DNA from 4 places in the Planococcus sp. SSTMD024 genome. Region 4 is predicted to be linked to each of the others. Evidence: riboswitches for the same ligand, from Rfam matches in the RefSeq annotation. Region 4 holds a riboswitch; each other region holds the start of a gene.
The links. Region 4 has a riboswitch for thiamine pyrophosphate ahead of AB9R92_RS04160 (ABC transporter substrate-binding protein). Riboswitches for the same ligand answer to the same signal wherever they lie in the genome.

Region 1 (5,966 bases), on a different contig from region 4:
TGCCGCGATGCCGACGCCGCCGAGTGCGACCGGGCCAAGGCGGTTGCCGACCATGATGCCGTCCGCGACGATATTGATGGCCATCAGCAGCATGCCGATGGTCGAGGGTACTAAATAACGGACGAATGCCTTGCCGACCGACTCGTTATCCAAACGATGTATAGATTGTTGTGCCATGTTAAATTGCCTCCTAGCTCTTTAAAACACTGAAAACTATATTTGTTTTTTTAGTTTTTTCAGTCCGAAGAAATACTGGCCTTAGTTAGCCAGTATTTTTCCTATTCTTTTTTGACGAAGCCGTCCAATAATAATTCACTCATCGTTTCAACGGCTTCCTTGATGGAAATGCTTTGTTCCGAGAAGAACTGTTGGTCCAAGGTAATATTGACGACGTTCAAAATCATTTTCATCAACAAGTCGATGTTCTGTTGTTTGATCAGGCCGGTTTCCATGCCTTCTTCAAGCAATTGCTTCAAGTCGTCCCATTGATTCATTTCCCGGTCGACGCGCTGCCATTGTTCCGGATAATAGCGTTTCAACTGCTCCAAAACGCGCAAATCGAAAAAGTCATTGTGGTTCGGGATGAGGACGATCAGTTGATGGATTTTTTCCTGCAAGCCGAGGGTATCGTCTTCACGGATGGCGTGCGCTCGCTGTTCATATTCCGAAAAGGCCTGGTCGATGATCGTTTCCAGGATTTCCAGTTTGGATGAAAAGTTCTCGTACAAGGTGCGCTTGCTGATGCCCAGCCGTTTTGCCAAATCATCCATCGTAAATTTGATGCCGTTATTTCTCGTTTCTTCGATAAACGCCTGTATAATCCGATTTTTCACAGCCGAACCCCCTTTATGAAAACTAATAATACTATAATCGTTTTCTTAGTTCAAGTAGAAGGATTTATAGACATAAATAAGGATCGGCTTTGTAAGCCAATCCTTATTAGAGTGTTGAATAAGTTCATGAATTAGAATGGGATCATCTTCTCGACATTCAAAAATCAATGATCTATCTAAGTATTTGGAGAAGCGTTCGCTCGTAAACCCTTCTGCTCAATAATGCTGCGCATTACTTTCGCAAAGATAATGTCTCCCATAGGTCGACCTTATCTTTCCAGTGGATCAGCGAGACGACCGAGACCCCGCAAGGAATGAATGGGCGAAGCTTAGCTGAGAACATTCATTTGCGACGCATCTGCTACGCAGATGTGGGAGCACAAGGGTTTCAAAGCGACTGAGGAGGCTTGGGCGCGAGCCCACGGAAAGCGAGCGATAAGCTTCGGAAAATGCGGTTTTCTAACTCTTTCTTTTACGCCAATAATTTACTGCTTTTCGTTTTCTCCAAACGGTACATCAATATGACGCCAAGCACTGCCCCGCTGATGCTCGATACGAGAAATGGCGGCATGAAGAACAAAGCGCCGACTTCGGTTCCCATCAGAACGCGTGCATAAGGCACCGCGACGAGCGAGGCGATGATGCCGGTGCCAAGAATCTCACCAGCTGCCGCAAACCCGAGACGTCCGCTGTAGCGGTAAAAGACACCGGCAAGCAACGCGCCGACCATGCCTCCCGGAAACGCGAGCAGCGAGCCGGTCCCCGTCAAGACGCGAACGGCGCCGGTCAATAAGGCAATGACCACCGCAGGCCCTGGCCCGAAGACGACCGCCGCGATAACATTGATCGCATGCTGCACCGGATATGCACGCGCAATGCCTGCCGGGAACCAGACGAACGCGGAGCCGGCGACGGCAAGTGCGACGAACATCGCCATAAGGACGAGTTTTCTCGTGTTCATCCGACACGCCTCCCCGGAATCGATTGTTTGAAGCGTTCGATTTGCCCTGCCACATCCTGGGCCTGTGCGATGGAAGAAATGACGGCGATGCCCGACACGCCTGCCCGCCAGACCATTTCGGCGTTGCCCGGTTCGATGCCGCCGATGCCGATGACCGGCACATTCGGGTATTGAGCTTTCACTCGAACAATTTCTGCGACACCCGCAGGCGGTTTTGCATCGCTTTTCGTGCGCGTTCCGAACACCGGCCCCATCCCGAGATAGGTGGCGCCGCATGTCAGCGCTTCGTTCGCTTCCTTGACCGAATGCACCGAAACACCGAGCGCCATCGATGCGCCGATCCGCTTCCTCACTGCCCCGCAATCCATATCGTCCTGCCCGATATGGATGCCGTCCGCTTCGATTGCGCAAGCCAAGTCGACATCGTCATTGACGAACATCGGCACAGCGTATTCACGGCATAAGCTCTTGCACTTGGCGGCGAACTCCACGAGCGCGTCATCCGTCAACGCCCCGCGCCCTTTTTCGCGCAGCTGGAAATGGGTGATGCCCCCTTGAAGCGCTTCTTCAAGCAGCGCGAGCGGCTCTTTAGTACCGGCGTTTGTCGTACCCATTAGAAAATAAATCGCTGGATTCCCGAACAAGATGAACAACCTCCTTTACTGATGATTCCTTATAGGCTGCATGGTGCGTCGGGCCGTGGCCATGGCCGATGTGAAGCGGATACGCTAGAGCTGCCTGGATGAATTCTTTTGCGGTGAATAAGGCTTCTTCTACCGATTTGCCTTTGCCGAGTTCGGCTGTCAGCGCCGCTGAAAAAGTGCAGCCCGTCCCGTGCGTCTGTTGGGTCTGGAGACGTTCTGAGCGCAGCAAGATCACCGTGCCTTGACGATCCAAATAAAAGTCTTCCGCAACGTCAGGGTCACTGCTGTGGCCACCTTTGATGATGACGGCTTTAGCACCGATCGATAAAATCGCTTCCGCTGCCTGTCTGCGTGAGGCATCGTCTGTGATGTCCATGCCGCTTAACACTTCTGCTTCCGGGATATTCGGCGTGATGATGGCAGCGAGCGGCACAAGCATCGTTTTGATTGCTTCGACCGCTTCCTGCTGCAATAAAGAAGCGCCGCCTTTGGCGATCATGACGGGATCGATGACGAGGTTTTCCCAGCCGTGGCGCTGGATGCCTTGTGCCGTTTCTTCGATGATGCCGGCGTCAAACAGCATGCCGGTCTTGAGCGCGCGGATGTCGAAGTCCGTCCCGATGGCATCGAGCTGTTCTTTGACCGCTTTTCGGTCCATCGGGTAAATGCCGTGAACGCCCAATGTGTTTTGGGCGGTCACCGCCGTTACCGCCGAGCAGCCGAATGCGCCGAGTTCCTGGAAGGTTTTCAAATCTGCTTGTATGCCCGCTCCTCCGCCCGAATCGGATCCCGCGATTGTCAGTACTTGCGCTTTAGCGTCCATAAAGTGCCGCCTCCTGTCGTTTCGATAGTTCGTCCAAAAAGGCCATTTGGAATGTTCCCGGGTTCAAGGCGACTTTCGACGCGCGGCTTCCTGCATTCGCATACATCTGCAAGCCATACGCAAGCGCATCAAGCGGGGCAGATTCTTCGTCGGTCAAGAATGCGGCAAGCACCGCACTGAGCAAACAACCCATTCCAGTGACCGACGCCATCATCGGGTCTCCGCCTGTAATGTGCTCGGTGCGTTCACCGTCCGTCACCAAATCACGGCTCCCCGTCACCGCGACCAGCGTTTGATGTTCATCGGCCACTTGTTTGGCGATTGTTTCCAAATCCACTTGGCCTTCCCCGGCATCGACGCCGCGCGCTTGCCAGTCCGCTCCCGCAATGGCCGCGAGTTCACCGGCATTGCAGCGGAGCAGTGTGATGTCGAGTTCCGCAAGCAATCGCTTCACTGCCTGCAACCGGTAGCTCGTCGCGCCGGCACCGACCGGATCGAGCACGACCGGGATGCCTTTTTCCATCGCCGCGCGTCCTGCGATGAGCATGCTTTCAAATGAGCGTTCCGTAATCGTTCCGATATTGAGCGATAGGGCATCGGCGTGTCCCGTGAGTTCGGCCACTTCCTGCTGTTCGTCGCCCATGACCGGCGAGACGCCGAGTGCGAGTAGGCCGTTTGCCTGAAAGTTCGAGACGACGTGATTGGTGATGCAATGAATCAATGGTTTTTTTGCGCGCAATTCCCTAATCATGGCGAACACTCTCCTTTTGAGCCGGCAGCTCCCAAGTTTCCATTGTCCACGCCTGCTGCCAGAACTGCCATTCATAATAACTGCTTCTTCTGAAGCGCGTTTTCAATTCCTTACGCCGCTCTTCCGGCAATCCTTCTGCCAATCGGTCCATCCGTTCGATTTGTTCATTCACCAGTTCCCCGAACCATTCGGAGCCGTATGTGCCGATCCATTTCTGGAAAATCGGTTCCTCGGGCGTTGCGGTCTTCAAGCGTTCGCCGATTTCGTAGTAAAGCCAGTAACACGGAAGCAAGGCTGCGAGCACGTCGGCCAGATCGCCTTCTGCCGAACGGTACATATGCGAGACATATGCATAAGCGTGCGGCGAGGGTTCGAATAGTCTCCAATCTTCCTCGGTCACCCCGAGCAATTCCATAAACGATTCATGAAGCGCGAGTTCCGCGGCGCAGGTCTGTTCCGCGTGATGCGCAAATGACTGTGTGGTCTTAAGGTCTTTGGCTTTGGCCGCACCGATCGCCTGTACTTTTGCAAAATGCGTCAGGTAATACGCGTCTTGCATAACATAGAATTTGAAAACGTCGAGCGGCAAATCGCCTTTCGCGATGCCTTTGACGAACGGGTGTTCAAAACTGGCGTCCCATAAATCTGCACATTCCAACCGGACTTCTTTACAAAATGTCATGTCGCTCTCTCCTTTTTTGGGCAAAATAAAACACCGCTTCCCAGGTGAGGAAGCGGCGATAAAGGTCAGCTGTAGAAATTGGAAAAAGGCTCACAATTCGCCCACTTCCCTACGCTGGTATGATCCAGATCAGGTTCAAAGGGTCCGGACTCTTGTCCGTCTCAGCCAACATGGCTCCCCTAGTGGAATAGCGATATTTTTTTATTGTCGGCAATAGAATACCATAGCTGGCCTGCGAATTCAAAACTTTTCGAAATTAAGGGTTTGGTTGGAATCAAGATTGCGGGAGATTGATCGTCTGGTCGGTGTCGGGTTAATCATATTATTGGCGGCTAGCCGAAGCCTCCCTTGGGGTTGAGTTTTTGCAATGGGCCACTGAATTGGCGAAAGGCAGTTGAACCGATTCATTTGCGACGCATCAGCTTCCGCATTCCCTTGCAATTTCGAGGGAAGAAGTGAGTGACTTTGTTGCTTCATTCGCATGGATTCGCCCGCTTAGCTGCAGTGGTGGGTGGGAGTAAGATTTCGGTCGGCTTGTTTCCCGCTGCATTTTTTTCTACCCTTTCACCGCATCGACGGATAACGCAAACGGAGCAGGCGGTAGAGGTTTTGAACGACGGCTTTGCCTAAAGCGTACGTCGGAATCACCAGGATCATTCCGACGAGCCCTGCCAGGTTGCCTCCGATGTATAGGAGGAAAATGATGGTTACGGGATGGACCGATAATTTTTTACCCATGACATTCGGTGAAATGAAATTGCTTTCAATCTGCTGGATGATTACGATGGCGATCAATACCCACAACGCGAGAATCGGGTCCTGGAAGAAGGCCACGATGATCGCCGGAATCGCTCCGAGGACAGGGCCTAAAAAAGGGATGACGTTCGTGAATGTCGCAACGAGCGCCAAAATGATGGCATAGTCTACCCCGAGTATTAGATAGGCGATATAACAAAACACCCCAACAAACAAACTGACAATCGCCTGGCCCTGGATATAAGCACTGAGGTTTTCATCCATGTCGTGAAGGATTTTGGCCCCTTCTTCCCTCGAATCTTGCGGCAAAAGCTTCAGGAAGCTAACCGGCAATTTTTCGCCGTCCTTCAGTAAAAAGAACAGCACAAAAGGAACGACGATAAGGGAAGTCAATGCACTGATCAGCACGCCCGTGAAACTGAGGATGTTTGAACCTAGGCCCGTCAGCATTTCCCGGAAGTTGTCGGCGATGACAGCAGGGTTTAAATCAGGCAAAAAATCCTGTTCTTGGATGTA
Region 2 (5,966 bases), on a different contig from region 4:
CTGTATTCCCGATTTTCCCGCGCCTGGTAGATCGATTCGCGGATTTTCTCTCGCTGTACGGCAACCGTGAAATAACTATCGCGATGCCTCGGCTCATAAATCGCCCAATAATCACGGTTCTTCACGAGGATCCGCACCATGTCTTCAGCATCTTCTACGGTGAGTGTGCGCAGATAACACGTTTTCCCTTCAAAAAGCAGATTCATCTTATCCCTCTTCTGCAGTCAATTTGATGAATTCTTCAACATCTTTTGTACACAAGGCAATGCCTTTTTCCCAGAATCCTTTTTCGGTGATGTCCTCCCCGAGATGCTTCATCGCCAATTGTTCTGTACTCATAACCGCTGTATCACGGAGCAAGGCCATATATTTCTCTTCAAACCCTTCTCCTTCTTCTAGCGCTTTCGCGTAAACGCTGAGCGAGAACAAGTAGCCGAATGTGTACGGGAAATTGTAGAACGGCACATCGGTGATATAGAAATGCAATTTGGAGGCCCAGAAATGCGGATGCCCTTCGGATAAACTACCGGCAAACGCTTCCTCTTGGGCCTGTTCCATCAATTCATTCAAGCGGCTTGCCGGAACCACGCCGTTCTTGCGCTCTTCGTAGAATCTCGTCTCGAATAGGAAACGGGCATGGATGTTCATGAAAAATGCCACGCTGCGCTGGATCTTGTCTTCTAGCAAAGAGATTTTCTCTTCTTTGGTCACAGCGTTCTTGACCGCTGCGTCCGCGACGATCATTTCCGCGAACGTCGATGCCGTCTCAGCGACGTTCATCGCATAGCTGCGGTTCAAATCATGCATCGGGCGCAGCGCATGCGTATGGAAAGCATGCCCCAATTCATGGGCCAATGTCGCGACATTGGACATCGATCCGCTATAGGTCATGAAGATGCGCGATTCGCCGCTTTTCGGGAGCGAAGTGCAAAAGCCGCCCGGCATCTTGTGCGCGCGGTCTTCCGCTTCCACCCAGCCATTTTCCAGTGCATGGCGGGAGAATTTCTCCAGTTCCGGGCCGAATTTCCCGAAATGGCGGATGATGAACTCCGACCCTTGCCCGTAATCGAACGACTGGGAGTTTTCCACGACCGGCGCGTCGACATCGTACCAGGCGAGCTGGTCTTTGCCGAGCAATTGCGCCTTTCGCACCAAGTAATCCGCAAACGGTGTTTTATGTTCGCTGATGGCCTGCCACATGACGTCCAAAGTTTCCTGTTTCATGCGGTTCATCTGCAACGGCTCTTCAAGCACATTGTCGACGCCGCGCTTGTTATACATCTGCAGCCGGAATCCTGCGAGAGAGTTCAAGGTCTTCGCAAACAGCTCTTCTTTTTCGCCCCAGGCCGCTTCCAGCTTGTCATACGCTTCCTTGCGCACTTTGCCATTTTGGTGGGAGCTTAAATTATTCGCCTGACCCACAGACAGCGTCTTCTCTTCCCCGTCCACATTCACTTGGACCGATACAGAAGCAATCAGCAAATCGTATAATTCGCTCCACGCGTGATAGCCATCGATGCCGAGCGATGTGATGAGCCCTTCCTCTTGCTCTGACAGCAGGCGTTTCGCTTCTTTGCGCCATTCGTCCAAGACAAATGCGAATTCCTTCAAGTCTTCAGTCGAAAGCAGCTCTGCCCAGACGTTGGGGTCCGTCTCCATGAGCGCCTGCTTGAATTTCAAGAAAGCGCTTTGGAACCTGGAGCGCATCAATGCATGTTCACTTTGCAGCAATGCCGCTTTTTTGTCTTCGGTGTTTTGTGCCATCAAGCAGCCGATAAACGCCCCTGCTTGGCGGATATCCACCGATACATCACTCGTCTGTTCCAAAAACGCCGCCACCTGCTGCGCATCGGCTGCTCGCTTCGGCACATCGAACGTCGCAGCGGCTTGTTCGAAATCGGCCAGCTTATCACCTGTCGCGCCCAGATGCGTTCTCAATTCAGCTGAATCGCTCCCCCCTGAAAATAAACTGTCGAGCTCCCATACTTCCGGATATGTATTTGTCATCTTTTTTCCCCCTGCAGTCACGAATTTTCAAAATACATTAATAAGTATAACATCTCCCTTCACGGAACGGGAACGGCGACTGCCTGCCACTTTTCACGATATCGCCATTTTTCAAAAACTTCCTGCACTTTCTTGTTGGTCGTGCGGGCTGGCGAGTTTATACTGATATTTGAGGAGGGATTTCATATGATTCGCGTACTGCTGATGACCTTGGCATTTATCGCCGTCGTCACCATGAATGCCTTGGCGAATATACTGCCGATCAACGGTCAGACTACCGGTGAAATCTCCGACCGTGTGCCGGTTCTCTTTACGCCGGCCGGTTATGCATTTTCCATCTGGTCCGTTATATATATTTTATTGGCTATCTGGATTATCGGCTTTTGGCTGCGCTTGAAAAAAGGAGTGCACCCTTCAGCAAAAGTCTCAATGTATTTCATCTTGAGCGCTGTTTTCAATATCGCTTGGCTGCTTTGCTGGCATTATGAGTTCTTTATTTGGTCGATTGTTTCAATGATTGCCTATCTATTGTCACTGATCGCTTTGTACTTGGAATATGGAAACGACGAACGGGGCTTTACGGAACGTTTGCCGATCTCCGTCAACCTTGGCTGGATCAGTGTCGCGACCATCGCCAATATTAGCTATGTTTTGACTTTCTACAGTTGGAGCGGCTGGGGGCTGAGCGATCAATTGTGGACGGTCATCATGCTGACGGTTGCGACCGCATTGGCGCTTCACATACGCTTCCACCATTCAGACATTCCACTGACTTTGGTGTTCATCTGGGCATTCGTCGCGATCGCCGTCCGCCACGGCATGGACGAGATGCTGGTCAGTACGGCAGCTCTATTCCTGAGCGGCGTTTTACTGACCGGCATTCTGTTGATCAAGAAAAAGCCGGCAAAAACGGGTATGACGCTATAAAAAAACAACCATCGACTGATGGTTGTTTTTTTGTATTCGATGATTTTATTTTTCGAGTTTCGTCAGCAAAATCGGTTCGCCTTTTGTGACAAGTACGGTATGTTCGATCTGTGCGACGAGCGATTGGTCCGGCGTGATAAAGGTCCAGCCATCGCCTGATTCGATGATATGCTCGGCCTTTTGGGAAATAAACGGCTCGACTGCGAGCACCATGCCTTCTTTCAAGATCGTCGTTTCCCATGCATCGTAATAATTAAGGATATATTGCGGTGCTTCATGAAGCGATTTCCCAACGCCATGCCCGGTCAAGTTCTTGATGACGAACAAACCTTGGTCTTTCGCTTCGCGTTCGACTGCTTTGCCGATCTGGTTCAGTTTGGCGCCGGCTTTCACTTTCATCATGGCGCGTTCGAATGCGGATTCCGCCGCTTGGCAAAGCTTTTCTTTCGCTTCGTGCCCTTCTCCGACCACGAATGAAATGCCGGTGTCCGCGAAATACTCCCCAAATGATCCGGACACGTCAATATTGACGATATCGCCGTCATTGATAACGCGCTTACCTGGAATCCCGTGCGCTACTTCTTCGTTGACACTAATGCACGTATAGCCTGGGAAATCATATTCCGATTTCGGAGCAGAGACCCCGCCCCATTCCTTGAATAGGCGGCCCCCAAGTTCATCGAGTTCTTTCGTCGTGATGCCGGGCTTCACGGCCGCTTTCATCGTTTCGCGGATTTCCGCCACCATCTGTCCGGCTTTTTTCAAACCTTCAATATCTTTTTCATTAGTCGCTATCATACTGACCCTTCTTTCAAACTATTCTATTTGAGCATTATAACATAGAATAAGCCGCTCTCGCCTCTCATACCTTTTGAGAATTCCCATAAATAACCAATAAAAAGCACTCATTATTTTCTTTATCCACTTAAAAAACCGCCTAGCTATAGGCGGTTTTGATCATGCATCCGGCTGTGTCAGCCGCGGCGCTGTAATGAACAGCAACGAGCAGACAATTGCCGCAACGATTGCAACGGGAATCATATAGGTGGCGTTATAGACCGCCGAATAGATGAAGACGTTACCTTCCGCAAACATGCCGAAGAACAGGATGCCCGTAATAACGTGAATCACATAACGGAGAAACGAACCGATCAAGACGCCAAGTGCGACCATGGCAATGATTTTCCCGGTCTTTCTCGCCTGTACGGCCTCCAGGTAACGGTCGCGCACAATCGCCGCGAACCCGACAACGCCATACGCCAGCAAATAATCCAAGATGACTTGCATGACGACAAAGCCGAACGATAGCGGCGCAACCGAGATGAACCCCGTGACGATCTGCAGCAAGCCCACCAACAGCCCCGTGACGACACCGGCTGCGACGCCCCTCCGGAATGCCATCAACACAATCGGTATCATGACCAAGCTGACCGATCCCCCTTGCGGCATGCGAAAGGCGATAAAATCCAATACAAAGCCGAGAGCTGCAAAAATCGCAATTTCGACCATTAACAATACACGTTTATTTCTCATTCAAACTGCCTCCTTTTGGATTTGCACATCACCAGAAGGGCCGTTTTTACACAGAACTATAAAGAAAACGGCGCCAGGATAGATCCTGGCGCCGCTTGGGCCGGTTTTCCATCCACATCCCTGCGCAAGCATTAACTTGCAGGTTCGAAGGGTAAGAACTTAATCGTTCACTCTCAGCCAAAGCTCCCCTTGTGGTGTATACAATTATTCCGCTATTATGTGTATTGTACACAACGCGCACTTCGCATGCAAGGCTGTTTCAACCAAACGGATTAGGGTAGTTAGAAACTAGCAAACTTTGTGGAAGGTGGTGGAGGCAGTTTGAAAACTGCCGGATCAATGATTGATTTATTGAAGGATTTAATAAAAATCGAAAGCGATACGAAAGAAGGGGCGAACGAAGCGCTGCTGTTCTGCTCTGCCTGGCTCAAAGCGAAAGGCGAAGAAGTGGAAGTCCATGATAATGACGGCTACCTTATGCTGACAGCAGCCAAAGGCCAAGGCGCTGAAAAGATCATCTGGAACGGCCATGTCGACGTCGTGCCGGGCCATAAAGAACAATTTTCCCCTATCGAAGAAGGCGACAAACTGTATGGCCGCGGTTCGGCCGACATGAAAGCGGGAGTCGCTGCGATGATGCAGGCATTTGTTGAACTCGACGCCTCTGAATTGCCGCGCGAAGTGCATTTGCATATTGTCACCGACGAAGAAATCGGCGGGCGCAATACATCGAAATGGCTCGTCGACCAGGGCCATTACGGCGATTTCGTTATTTGCGGCGAGCCGACCCATTTGAAGATCGGCTTGCAATCGAAAGGCATCTTACGAATGGATTTGACGTTCAAAGGCAAACCGGCACACGGCTCGCGCCCATGGGAAGGCATCAACGCCATCGAATCGGCGATGAAATTCCATGCCGGCATGAACGATTTGCCGTTCCGCAAAGAATCGACCGAATACTACGAGGAGCCTTCTGTCAACCTGCCGATCATCAACGCAGGCGACCGTTATAATGTCGTGCCGGAAATCTGCACAATGTCCTACGATATCCGCTTCATGCCCGGACAGGACAAAGACGAGATCGTCCGCCAGATGAAACAACTGGCGGAGAAACTCGACGTCGACATGGAATATAAAGCGAGCGGTTCGACCCCTGCCTTGACGACGACGGACGACCATCCGTACATCCGGACCTTGATGAAGGCGGTCGAAACGACGCTTTCGGAAAAGCCGGTGCTGTTCGGCCAGCACGGTGCTGCCGACACCCGTTACTATGCCGAAAAAATCGGCGGGCAAGGCGCCATCGAGTTCGGGCCGAGTGGAGACGACTGGCACGGCAATGCTGAATACGTCTCTATTTCAAGCGTTCAGTCCTATAAGGATATTTTGATCGCGCACGCCACCGCCCCGACAGATGTTTAATAAGAGCTGAAAACGGGAAAACTCTACTAAACCTCAATACGAAAAAATGAATGGAGCGATAAATATGGCTATTGGAA
Region 3 (5,966 bases), on a different contig from region 4:
TCGGTCAAAGTGGACACGGTAGTGGAAAGGCCGCATCTTGAAGAAGGCGAAACCTTGAACGGCACGGTTTACTTGGACGGGGGAGGCGGCGATCAGGAAATCGATTATATTGAACTGCAAGTGATTCGCTTAGTGGAAGATTACCGGGAAGACAGCGATTTCGATTTCTATGAAACGCCAGTTGCCAAGCAAAGCTTGGAATTTGCCGGATCGGTAAAATCGAAGAACACCGTCATGCAGCAATTTGAAATAGTCCCGGATGAGCGATGGGTGCTGGAGAACGTGAATGCCAAGTTGATTTTACGGACCATTGTCCACGTGAAAAACGGCTTCGATGTACAGGATGAGGACGAAATCACATACGGCAAGATTGACAGCTGATAACTTCCACCACTAAATTTAAATAATTTTATTATGTTAACTAAAACGACACCCCTGCAGTGAACGATCCAACTGCGGGGGTGTCGTTTAGTTATGTCCAAAAACAGCGCTGCAACTTATGGCCAGCACAAATAGAAACATGCCAAGCAATGCATAATCCTTGTGCCCAAGCTTAATTTCCCTGTAATGAGACCTTGCTGCGCCGGTAAATGCCCGCGCTTCCATCGCGAAGGCGGCGCGCTCGGCTTTTCTGACAGCACCGGCAAGCAGGGGGATGAGCAGGCGGCGCAAGGCTGTTATTCGTTTGAATGGCGTAGGTTTCGCTCCCGGACCCCTGAGGCGGTGAGCTTGCCGCAACTGCTCAAATTCCGTTTTTATAACTGGAAGGAATTGATAGCTGATCAGCACACTGAAAGCAAGTTTTGGAGACAGTTTTCCCTGTTGCATCAAGCTTTGGATAAAACGGACCGGATCAGTCGTGAAGGCAAACAATAACGAAATGCTTGAAAACGCCAGGACGCGTAACGACAATGACCAGGCATGCTCCCATTTTTGAGCGGTTATTTCGATCATGCCGATTGTCCATAACACAGGGCCATCGCCAGACACGCCGAACACCAAGGTAGTCCAGAAATAACCGAATGCGCCGATTACAAAAGGCAGCATAACGAGTAACCAAAGTTTCCAATTGGTTTGGCTAAACAGCAATTGCATCAATACGATGCCTAAAAAAAACATCAATGGTGTCCAAGGGTTGAAAAAAAACGCGAGCGCCAGCATACATGCTGTGACAGCAAGAAATTTCAAGCTGGGGTTCATTTCATGTAAAAGACGTCGCATAGCATTTCTCCTTTTCCGGCCAATATAGGCGGTGCTCTGCCAGCAGGGCAGGGCTTGAAAAAAGCTCTTGTGGTTCAAGCGGATCGGATAATCTGCCGTCTCGCATCAGGCAGATCGTATCCGCTATGCTCATGGCAAAATTCATATCGTGCGTCACCACGACCAATGCACAGCCGTCTTGGGCCCGGCAAGTGATTTGGTGATGGAGCTCCCTCAATGCCTTGAGGTCTTGCCCTGCTGTCGGCTCATCTAGCAGCAGGACTTGGCGGCGGTCGGCTAGCATCGCGCCGATAGCCACACGGCGCTTTTGGCCATGGCTCACGGAAAAAGGATGGGCATGAGCAATAGGTTCCAAAGAAAGCGCCTCGAGCAGATTTTTCACATCGTGAGAAGAGGAATTTCCGGAATACGACAATTCCTCTTCTACAGTCTTCGACAGAAACAGCTGCTCGGGCGATTGTGGGACAAATCCGGCAAACTCTCCCGAAATCGTCCCGCTATCGCGTTTCATGATGCCGCATAAAGCTTTCAGCAAAGTTGATTTCCCGCTTCCGTTCGGACCTGCAATGACCATCACTTCACCCGCATAAAGCTGCAAGCCGGCACCGCGCAGCAAAGATTTTGAAGCTTGTATAATGGATACATCCTTTGCCTCAAACAAGACTTTTGGCTGTTTGGCCGTCTCGCGTTTCGGCAGGAAAGGCGCATTCCATTTGGTGTAAGCTTGGTCTTTCAGGATGGCGCCGTTTTCTGAAAGGCTAATCTCCCGGTCGAAAAATTCATCCCACAGTTCCAGCTTATGTTCCACGGCGACGACCGCAAGACCGCGCTCCTGTTGCAATTGATCCAGCCAAGCGACAAACTCTTTCGCCGTCAGCGGATCGAGATGGGCGAGCGGTTCATCGAGCAACAAGCAGTCGGGCTCCATAATCAAGGCACAAGCTGTAGCGATGCGTTGTTTCATCCCGCCTGAGAAAGTTTGAATGACGCCATCGCGCATATTGTCCAGCCCCGTCATGCGCAAAATCCGGTCGATGCGTTTTGGCATCTCTTCCCGGGGCACTTGAAGATTTTCCAAAGTGAACGCCAGTTCTTCTTCGACCGTCGGCATGCAAAATTGGCTGTCGGGATCTTGAAAAACCGTTGCGACTTTCCGGTTAGCTTCACCAGGTTCATATTCTTGTGATGCACGGCCGAAGATCCGGACATTTCCAGAAACTTCTCCGTCGCAATTATGCGGATACAACCGGTTCAGCACATAGAGTAGCGTGGACTTCCCGCATCCGCTTGGCCCTGTAATGACCACGCGTTCTTGTGGATGGATCGCCAGCGTAATAGAATGCAAAGTTGGCTGTGCCGACTCGGGGAAGCGGAAGCTGACGTCGTCCAATTGATAAATCGGATTAGGCACGGACATCGCCTTTTTCCGCCTTCGTGATGGCATAGCCCCGGAGTGACCCGGTTGCAAGTAGCGCATCAGCGATGTACTTGCCGCCAATGCCGGCAATGATCGCCCCGCTCGCTACGCGCAGCGTGAACATCAAGGCAACAAAAGAAGGATCCAAGGCAGCATAGCCCGATAGGAAATAGCCGTAAACGAAACTGAAAACTCCTGCGCCTGCACCAGCAAGCATCAAGATACCGATATGGAAATGCCGATAGCGTGTCAGTGCAAACGCTGCTTCTGCCCCAAGCCCTTGGATGATGCCTGAGAGGATAAGCCTTGGGCCGATCGCATTGCCAAGCATCACTTCGATGGCAGCGGCCAAGGTTTCTGGCAAAAAAGCGGCACCGGGTTTCCTGATGATGTACATCGAAATGATGGACACAATAAACCAAATGCCGAACATCCACTCATAGGCGAGCGGCCCGATGACGCCTGCCCATAAGTTGCCGATGTGCAAAAATAGCAGGTAGACAATGCCGAACACGACGCCAAATAATGACATGAGGACAATTTCTTTCAGTTTCCATTCTCTAAGCACGATCTTCACCGCCTGTTTTGTGTGATGGACTGTTGATGCTCATGGATATAGTCATCACGAGGTGGGGGTATCGATCGGAACGCGCGCTGGAAAAGCTCGTTTCGTAAAAAGAAAAGACCTCATGAATATCTCCGTGGATGCCGCTAGCATAATGCATGGAATCGTTCCATACGCCGAACTCTTTCGCACGTTCCACTTCGCGGTAGATGACATCCATATAGCCGGGGTTGTTCATTGGGTAAAGCGCGAATTGGGAGGAAACATATTGCTTGCTGCCGTCTTCGTTTGCCTGTTTATCGGGTGCGTCCAAATACGCATCTCCCGCAGTATCTCCTGGGCATCCAGCTGAAAAGGTGCCGGACAGGGCGATATGTTCCTGTGTCTTCGCCGCATGAAGAGTGAGCGCCTTTGCGACATTGAAGACATGCTGTTGTTTGCCGCGGATGACGGTGGAGACATCATCGGTTTGCATCCAGACATTGGATGTATCGGTGTCCTTTAACGCGCCTTTGATAATGTTGATGAAATTGCCGCTCATCGGATGCAAGGAAAAGCGAAATCCGACAATCGGGCTGGTGCCGCATGAATATGGTTCCATATGGAATCCCTCCTAAAAATATGCACAAAAAAGCCGCATCCGTGAAGATGCAGCCACTATTCCATATTTCGTAGTCATGTCGGAAAGTCACCGCACTTCCTCACGCAGGTCCTAACCTGATCGAGTCATAAGGGATCGGAGCGAAAGCTCTCATCTCAGCAAAAATATGCACCCCCAGTGCAGAAAAACGGTATGCGGTTTTAAGTGTCGGGTTTTCCCGATGGCTAAAGTGTAGATCAAATGCTTTCCCAAGTAAAGGGATTCCATTATTTTTAGCAGGAATGAGAAAATGATGGCTAAGGTGAATACTCCCTAAAAAATCGGGTAAACCTAAAGCAGACAAGCATTTGAGGAGGAATCCAATAATTATGGCATCAACCAAAAAATTCCGCGTCGTTTACCATTTCGGCGCAGGCGTCGAAGCGGTCAGCACCGTCGAAGCCGATACCCCGAAACAAGCGGTCAGCGGTTTGGATGCGGATGATTTCCGCGAATTTATCGGCGATAACGATACGTATTACCAATTCAAGATGGACGAAGTCAAAATGGTCAGCGTCACTGAAGTCACTGACGGACAGTGATTGTACCGACCAGCGCAATAGAGAAAATCCCCTGCCGATGAAAAGGCTGGGGATTTTTTTATGTTCCGCAATAGGTCTGGTACGGAGGCGTTGAAGGCGGCGGAGCGGCCGTATAGGGCTGCTGCTCTTCGGAATGGGCATATGGATTGCGAAGGATATCCAGAAGCTTTTCCATCACTTCGTAATCACCTTGCGTTGCGGCTTCCAGTGCCGCTTCGACGCGGTGATTGCGCGGGATGACAGCCGGATTTCGGTTTTTCATCAATTCCTGGATTTCTTGTGCTGAGCGGCCTTCTTTTCGCTGGCGGGCTTTATAGCGGTTGTTCCAGGATTTAAAAGCAGGGTCGTTTGCCAGTTGAGGCTCTTCAACTGCTTCGAAGGTCAAGGAACGGAACGTGTTGGTATAATCCGCTTGCTTTTCCTGCATCACTTCCAGCAATGCCTCGATCAATTGTTCATCTTCTGGCATTTCGGTAAACAAGCCGAGTTTTTCGCGCATGCCTGCCAAATACAGCTGCTTTTGCAAACTGACGTATTCCTCAAGTGCTGCCTGTAGAGAAGAAAGAGCTTCTTCTTCAGGACGATCATCCAAGAGGGGGAACAAGGATTCTGCAAAACGCGCTAAATTCCACCCTCCGATAAGTGGTTGATTCCGATAGGCATAACGGCCGCCGGCATCGATCGAGCTGAAAACCGCGGATTCAACGTAGCGGTCCAGGAAAGCACACGGGCCATAATCGATCGTTTCACCGCTGATCGTCATATTGTCGGTGTTCATGACGCCGTGGACAAAACCGGCAAGCTGCCATTTTGCGATGAGTGAAGCTTGCCGCTGCGCTGTACGGCGGAATAATTCGATATAGCGGTCAGGCCCGGTGATATCCGGGAAATGCCGTTTGATCGTGTAATCCGCCAACGCCTTCAAATCTTCAGTCGAACGGTATTTCGCTGCAAATTGGAAAGTGCCGACGCGGATATGGCTCGAAGCCACCCGCGTCAAGATCGCTCCAGGTTCTGCAGAGTAGCGCTGGATCTTTTCACCTGTCAATGCGACTGCCAAGCTTCGGCTCGTTGGAATCCCGAGTCCATGCATGCTTTCGCTGATGATATATTCCCGCAGCATGGGCCCGAGTGCCGCGCGGCCGTCTCCGCTTCTGGAAAAGGGTGTGATGCCGGCGCCTTTCAATTGGATATCGAAAATCTTGCCGTCCGGTGTATGCTGTTCGCCGATCAGGATGGCCCGGCCGTCGCCGAGCATCGTAAATTGGCCGAATTGATGGCCGGCATAGGCTTGGGCGAGCGGGAAGCTGCCTTCTGGAAAACGATTTCCCGCAAACACGTGGAGCGCATCGGGGCTGTCCAGCTGATCCGGATTCAAGCCCAGTGTATTTGCCAATGCTTTATTTGCGATAACGAGTTTAGGTGAGGTGACCGGGTTGGCTTCCATCGGCGCATATAAGGTTTTTGGCAGGTCTGCATAACTATTCTCCAGCTTCCAGCCGATCTTTGTATCGTTCATGGTAACGCCTCCTTCTAGTAATTTCTCAGGCCAGTCTTTCCTGTTATTATAGCCACAATGAA
Region 4 (5,966 bases):
TAATGGACACGGATATATACTAAAATTTAGTAGATAAGGGGGTATTTAGATTGAGTCGGAGAGGAACTGGAACAACTTTCATCTTTATTGCTGCAATGTTGTTTTCTGCAAAATACATAAGTGCTGCTATATTTGGAAGCGCCGCTACATCGTGGGATACAGAGTTCTTCGATATACTTTTGTCTTACACAGGCACTTCTTTGCATACCTTGAGTATTGTTTCACTAATAAGTGGCATAGTGTATATCGGATGGGCTGAATTTGATGAAATAAAATCAGGGAAATCAAATTAGCATGGAAAGTATAATGTATACAGCTGTTGACGAATAGAGCTCAATTTAAGAAAATACCTACATTTTTTGATGGCATATCTATAGTTTACTTCTACTTTCAGTATTGAAATCGGCTTAGAGATTTCAATGATGTCGTTTGTCTTGGTTTTATAGGTGGGTTGATAAAAATACTTAAGGAGAATCAACTATGGTTATTCGTTTATTAAAATCATTTGCTCTATCGATCGTCTTTTTCTGTACAGCACTTATCTCCTTAATCGTTGCTTTTAACGGAGACTCTTTTGCTATTGCAATATCAAGACCTTATGGAGCTGCGTCCTGGGGAACATCGGGCAATTTGATTGATGCCTATACATATATTCCTATGTTCCTTGGCGTTTATTTTCTTTTGCTTTCTTCGATTACTTTTACTGTACCGTATATAAAATTGCACAAGAAACCAATGTAATTAGTGTTAAATCGTTCAATTACGCTCTGAATTTCCGTGAAAACTTATTATAGTAAGTATGAGATATTAAGTGTATTAAATTGGGGGCAACCATGAAACTAATCACTGAACGGATATACTTGAGGCCAGTAGTGGCAGAAGATGCACCGCTTTTCTTGAATCATACCAAAGACGAAGAAATCCGCTACATGACCGGAACAAAAGCCAGGTTTTCGCTTGAGCAAATCCAAAAACATATTGAACAGATACAGAAGGATGAAGCGCGCTACGATTTCACGATTTGCTTGAACGCAATGGATCAATTGATCGGTGAGCTGTCAGTGTTGGATATTGATCTAGACAACCAGAGTGCGGGGTTCAGGATCACCATGAATGCGATGCAATTGACAGGCAAAGGATATGGAACAGAAGCGATGGCGCTCGTGCTGAAATTTGTATTTGATGAGTTGAAACTCAACCGCCTGCAATTGGAAGTGTTCAGCCATAATGAGCGGGGCATACGCGCTTATGAAAAGAACGGCTTCAAAAGAGAAGGGGTCTTGCGGGAAGCGCTCCATTACAACGGGGCGTTTTCAGACGAAATCATCATGGCAATTATTCGAAGCGATTATCAAAAGGCAAAAGCATGAAAGGCTGCAGAAGCCTTTCTTTTTTTGTTCCGAACCGCTGTGAAACTTTCTGGTTGCATTTTTCCTGTAACGGGTTTATATTGTGTGAGGCATCAATTAATGAGGGGTCAATTAATATCTCTCCAAACCATTAGGATAGAAAAAGGAGCAATCAAGATGAACACATTACAAAACAAAAAAACCAATGATTTCAATGAAATCGTCAATGGGCGCCGTTCCATCAAGCAATACGACCCAACCGTGAAAATCAGCCGTGAGGAAATGACCGAAATTCTGGAACAGGCATCCAAAGCACCTTCTTCCATCAATATGCAGCCTTGGCGTTTTGTTGTTATCGACAGCGCAGAAGGAAAAGAAAAGCTTGCGCCGCTGGCATCTTTCAACTTGGAAAAAGTAATGAGTGCGTCAGCTGTCATCGCCGTATTCGGCGACCTCAAAAACATCGAGTACGCAGAAGAGATTTACGGAAAAGCCGTAGAACTCGGTTATATGCCAGAAGAAGTGAAAGAATTCCAAGTCGGCTACTTCAAACCTTTGTATGAAGGCATGTCCAATGAGCAGATGAAAGACATCGTGCTATTGGACTCAGGGCTTGTATCCATGCAATTGATGCTCGTTGCCCGTGCATTCGGCTACGACACCAACCCGATCGGCGGCTACGACAAGGAAAAAATCGCTGAAACGTTCGGCCTGGACAAAGAGCGTTATGTGCCAGTCATGCTTCTCACGATTGGCAAAGCCGCGAGCGAAGGCTTCCAGTCGTACCGCTTGCCGGTCGAGACGACCACGACCTGGAGCTAAGCCAGCCGACCTTGAGTATTCGGGATGTATGTATTATATTTGACTGGTCAATGAATAGTGGGCACAGCTATCAATTGACTTCATCGATCATTTAGGAGGTCTTTCAATGCCGTGTTCATTTTCAAAGCAGGAACAAGTGCTGCACCAGTTTAAGGGCCTGACCAATCAAATCAGCCCGAAGTTCGAGCGCTGCACGGGTATCAGTGCGTCGCGCTATGAATTATTGTCCCAACTGTATAAAGTGGACGAAATCAACCAGTCGACGCTTCAAAAGTTAGTCAATATCGACGGCGCCGCGATTACGCGCCATTTAAAGCAGCTGGAAGCGAGCGGCATGGTTACGAAGCGCAGAAATCCAGAGGATAACCGCGTAATCTTTGTCAGCCTGACCGAGGAAGGCCGCGAGCGCATTGTCGAATACCGGAATGAAAATACGGGCTTCGTCAAACAATTGCTCCACGATTTCACGTCTGAGGAAGTGGATGCGCTTAGCGACATGCTCCAGCGCATGCAAGACAATATCATTGAATATTAATAAATATAAATAAAAGGATGGCGAAATGAAATGTTGATTATCCACGCGCATTTGCAAGTGAAACCGGACCAAGAGCAAGCCTTTTTAAACGAAAGCAAAATTCTGATTGAAGCATCGCGTAAAGAACCAGGCAATATTCAATACGATTTGGTGAAATCGGTCGAGCAGGAAGGCCATTTCATGATGGTTGAAGTATGGAAAGATGCACAGGCGATCGAAGCCCATAACTCGAGTGAGCATTTCACGGCATTCTCCAAAAAAGCGGCCGGGTTCATGAGCGCGCCGATGGAACTCAAAGTCTATAGCGGTGAAGCTGTCCAACTGTAAGGAAATCTTGTTTATACAAACGAGATTTCAGACAATGCTTGAACTAATCTGTCAACTGTGACAAGATAGACATTGAAAGACAAATGCTAATTTCATAAAACACATGTGGGGGAATCGGTGTTGCCGATTGAGAGAATATCCGTGAGATATTGACCCTTGGAACCTGAACTGGCTAATACCAGCGGAGGGAACATATTCAAATCGGTCTATTCTGCGATGATATGCGCCCAAGGTTTCCATAACCTTGGGCGCTTTTTGGTATCCCCAATTGGATATGTCCCCTGATTCAGCTCCTGTAATCATTTTTTATGAGTTAATTCAGAGGGGGAAACAAGATGAAAAAATGGACGATTGCCATCGCACCGGTATTGCTGATGGCGGCATGCACAGAAGAAGCGGAAAATCCGGGGAGCGATGTGGCGAATGAGCAACAGGAATTACAAGAAGTGACGATGGTCTTGGATTGGACGCCGAACACCAACCACACCGGCTTGTATGTGGCACAGAAAAAGGGCTATTTTGAAGAGCAAGGGCTCGATGTCGAAATCATCTTGCCGGGAGAAGCAGGTGCCAATCAATTGGTCGCCTCCAACCAGGCGGAATTCGGCATCGGGGCACAGGAAAGCTTGACGGAAGCGAGAGTGCAGGGCATCCCGATCGTCTCGATCGCGGCGATTATCCAGCACAACACCTCCGGATTCGCATCACCGAAAGCCAAAGCCATCGAGTCGCCTGGCGATTACGAAGGGAAAACCTACGGCGGCTGGGGAGCTCCGGTCGAAAAAGCGGTGCTTGGGTCCATCATGGAGCAAGACGGGGCCGATGTGGAAAATGTCGACATCGTCAATATCGGCAATAGCGATTTCTTCACGGCCGTCGAGCGCGACATCGATTTTGCGTGGATTTACTATGGCTGGACAGGCATTGAAGCCGAGCTGCGCGGCGATGAATTGAACATGCAGTATTTGACGGACTACTCGGACCAACTGGACTATTACACCCCGATCCTGATGACCAATGAAAACATGATCGCAGAAGATCCGGAAACGGTTCGGGCATTCACCAAAGCGGTATCGCAAGGCTACGAATTCGCCATCAATGAGCCGGAACAAGCAGCGGACATCCTGATCGAGTCGGTACCGGATTTGGACCCGGAACTGGTGAAAGCGAGCCAGGAATGGCTATCGCCGAAATATCAGGACGATGCCGTGAAATTCGGCGAACAACAAGAGCAAGTGTGGGCGGATTACGCTGACTGGATGTTCGACAATGGCTTGCTGGATGAAGAACTGGACGTCGAGCAGGCATATACCAATGAATTTTTACCGGAGGAGGAAAACTAATGGCCAATGCATTACTAAGTATTCAAATCATCCCGAAAACGAAAAACGGAGAAGACGTCATTCCATATGTGGACAAAGCAATCGCCGTCATCGAGAAGTCAGGTGTCCCATACCAAGTCAATCCACTGGAGACGACGATGGAAGGGGATCTGGAGCAGTTGTTTTCAATCGTCGAAGAAATGAACGAGGCGATGATCGAAGGCGGCAGTTCGAACGTTATCTCCCAAATCAAAGTGCTGTATCAGCCGAGCGGCGCGTCGATGGATAAATTGACGGAGAAATACCGGCCGTGATGTTTGTGCGAAAAGGATGGAGACCGGTTCTGGTCCTCATCCTTTTATTGATTATCTGGCAAATGCTGGTGCCGCTGTTTGAAGTGCCGGACTGGCTATTGCCGACCCCTTATCAAATCGGGCTGGAAGCGGTAAATAGTTGGCCAAACTACAGCGGGCATCTGATTGCGACGATCCGTTTATCGGTTCTCGGCTTTTTCATCGGATCGGCGATCGGGCTCGGCGTCGCGATGCTCCTTCATCTCGTGCCGAAACTGCGGGAGACTTTTTACCCTTTGCTGATATTATCGCAAAACATTCCGATCATCGTGTTGGCGCCGCTGTTGGTCATTTGGTTCGGCTTTGGCTGGCTGCCAAAACTCATTATCATCATTCTCGTATGCTTTTTCCCGATCACCATCGCGGCGCTCGATGGATTCAGGCAAACGAGCGGCGAATTGCTGCACTATATGAAAATGGCAGGAGCCAATAGGCGCCAGATTTTTTGGAAGCTTGAATGGCCGCATGCGATGCCGTCGATTTTCTCAGGCTTGAAAATCGCGGCGACCTATAGCGTCATGGGCGCCGTCATATCGGAGTGGCTTGGTGCGCAGGAAGGCATCGGCGTCTATATGACGCTCGCCTCGTCGTCGTTCCGGACGACGCAAGTATTTGTCGCGATCCTGTTGATCATGTGTTTAAGTATGCTGTTTTTTGCGGCGATCGTGTTACTCGAAAAGCGGGTCATCCGCTGGAAAACGAGTGGGGGAGGGAATCCGAATGGCTGAATTGGCGATTGAGCACTTATCGAAAAGCTTTGACGGGACCGACGTGCTAAAGGAGCTTTCATTGAAGATAGCAGAAGATGAATTTGTCGCCGTGCTCGGCCCTTCCGGCAGCGGCAAAAGCACGTTGTTTCATTTGATCGGCGGGCTTTACGAACCGGATGCGGGAGCGATCCTGTTGGGAGGCGAGAACATCAACGGCCAAAAAGGCTCTGTCAGCTATATGCCGCAAAGCCCGTCATTGCTCCCGTGGCGCACCGTGCTGGACAATGTTTTGTTGGGAGCTGAACTGGCAGGACACAAAGATCAGCAAGCGGGAGTGCAAATGATGGAGAAAGCAGGGCTCGCAGGATACGAGCAATCCTATCCGCACCAATTGTCGGGCGGCATGAAACAACGCGCCGCCTTTATCCGCAGCCTGTTGAGCCCGCAGCCGCTCATCTTGCTGGACGAACCGTTTTCAGCTCTCGACGAATTCACCCGTTCGGAAATGCAGAAATGGCTGCTTGACATTTGGCAGCACAATAAACGCG

Region 1: linked by a shared signal. The riboswitch ahead of tenA (thiaminase II) and the one ahead of AB9R92_RS04160 (ABC transporter substrate-binding protein) in region 4 are both predicted to bind thiamine pyrophosphate.
Region 2: linked by a shared signal. The riboswitch ahead of thiT (energy-coupled thiamine transporter ThiT) and the one ahead of AB9R92_RS04160 (ABC transporter substrate-binding protein) in region 4 are both predicted to bind thiamine pyrophosphate.
Region 3: linked by a shared signal. The riboswitch ahead of AB9R92_RS17065 (YkoF family thiamine/hydroxymethylpyrimidine-binding protein) and the one ahead of AB9R92_RS04160 (ABC transporter substrate-binding protein) in region 4 are both predicted to bind thiamine pyrophosphate.

The regions. Positions count from the first base shown of each region.
Region 1 is NZ_JBGGNS010000022.1:841,237-847,202, reverse strand. It holds gene AB9R92_RS12910 (MATE family efflux transporter) at 1-177, opposite strand, end outside; gene AB9R92_RS12905 (TetR/AcrR family transcriptional regulator) at 279-833, opposite strand; gene thiW (energy coupling factor transporter S component ThiW) at 1,306-1,794, opposite strand; gene thiE (thiamine phosphate synthase) at 1,791-2,438, opposite strand; gene thiD (bifunctional hydroxymethylpyrimidine kinase/phosphomethylpyrimidine kinase) at 2,383-3,261, opposite strand; gene thiM (hydroxyethylthiazole kinase) at 3,251-4,012, opposite strand; gene tenA (thiaminase II) at 4,005-4,694, opposite strand; TPP riboswitch at 4,784-4,885, opposite strand; gene AB9R92_RS12875 (AI-2E family transporter) at 5,259-5,966, opposite strand, start outside.
Region 2 is NZ_JBGGNS010000005.1:44,662-50,627, reverse strand. It holds gene AB9R92_RS00925 (GNAT family N-acetyltransferase) at 1-206, opposite strand, end outside; gene AB9R92_RS00920 (M3 family oligoendopeptidase) at 208-2,007, opposite strand; gene AB9R92_RS00915 (tryptophan-rich sensory protein) at 2,194-2,934, shown strand; gene map (type I methionyl aminopeptidase) at 2,980-3,732, opposite strand; gene thiT (energy-coupled thiamine transporter ThiT) at 3,892-4,467, opposite strand; TPP riboswitch at 4,568-4,667, opposite strand; gene AB9R92_RS00900 (M20 family metallopeptidase) at 4,807-5,889, shown strand; gene AB9R92_RS00895 (hypothetical protein) at 5,954-5,966, shown strand, end outside.
Region 3 is NZ_JBGGNS010000023.1:541,633-547,598, forward strand. It holds gene AB9R92_RS17045 (sporulation protein) at 1-381, shown strand, start outside; gene AB9R92_RS17050 (energy-coupling factor transporter transmembrane component T family protein) at 469-1,221, opposite strand; gene AB9R92_RS17055 (ABC transporter ATP-binding protein) at 1,202-2,638, opposite strand; gene AB9R92_RS17060 (ECF transporter S component) at 2,625-3,206, opposite strand; gene AB9R92_RS17065 (YkoF family thiamine/hydroxymethylpyrimidine-binding protein) at 3,199-3,804, opposite strand; TPP riboswitch at 3,885-3,990, opposite strand; gene AB9R92_RS17070 (hypothetical protein) at 4,173-4,385, shown strand; gene AB9R92_RS17075 (protein adenylyltransferase SelO) at 4,444-5,904, opposite strand.
Region 4 is NZ_JBGGNS010000019.1:63,703-69,668, reverse strand. It holds gene AB9R92_RS04185 (hypothetical protein) at 481-741, shown strand; gene AB9R92_RS04180 (GNAT family N-acetyltransferase) at 834-1,370, shown strand; gene AB9R92_RS04175 (nitroreductase family protein) at 1,527-2,171, shown strand; gene AB9R92_RS04170 (MarR family winged helix-turn-helix transcriptional regulator) at 2,278-2,706, shown strand; gene AB9R92_RS04165 (putative quinol monooxygenase) at 2,737-3,033, shown strand; TPP riboswitch at 3,131-3,240, shown strand; gene AB9R92_RS04160 (ABC transporter substrate-binding protein) at 3,369-4,376, shown strand; gene AB9R92_RS04155 (thiamine-binding protein) at 4,376-4,669, shown strand; gene AB9R92_RS04150 (ABC transporter permease) at 4,669-5,436, shown strand; gene AB9R92_RS04145 (ABC transporter ATP-binding protein) at 5,429-5,966, shown strand, end outside.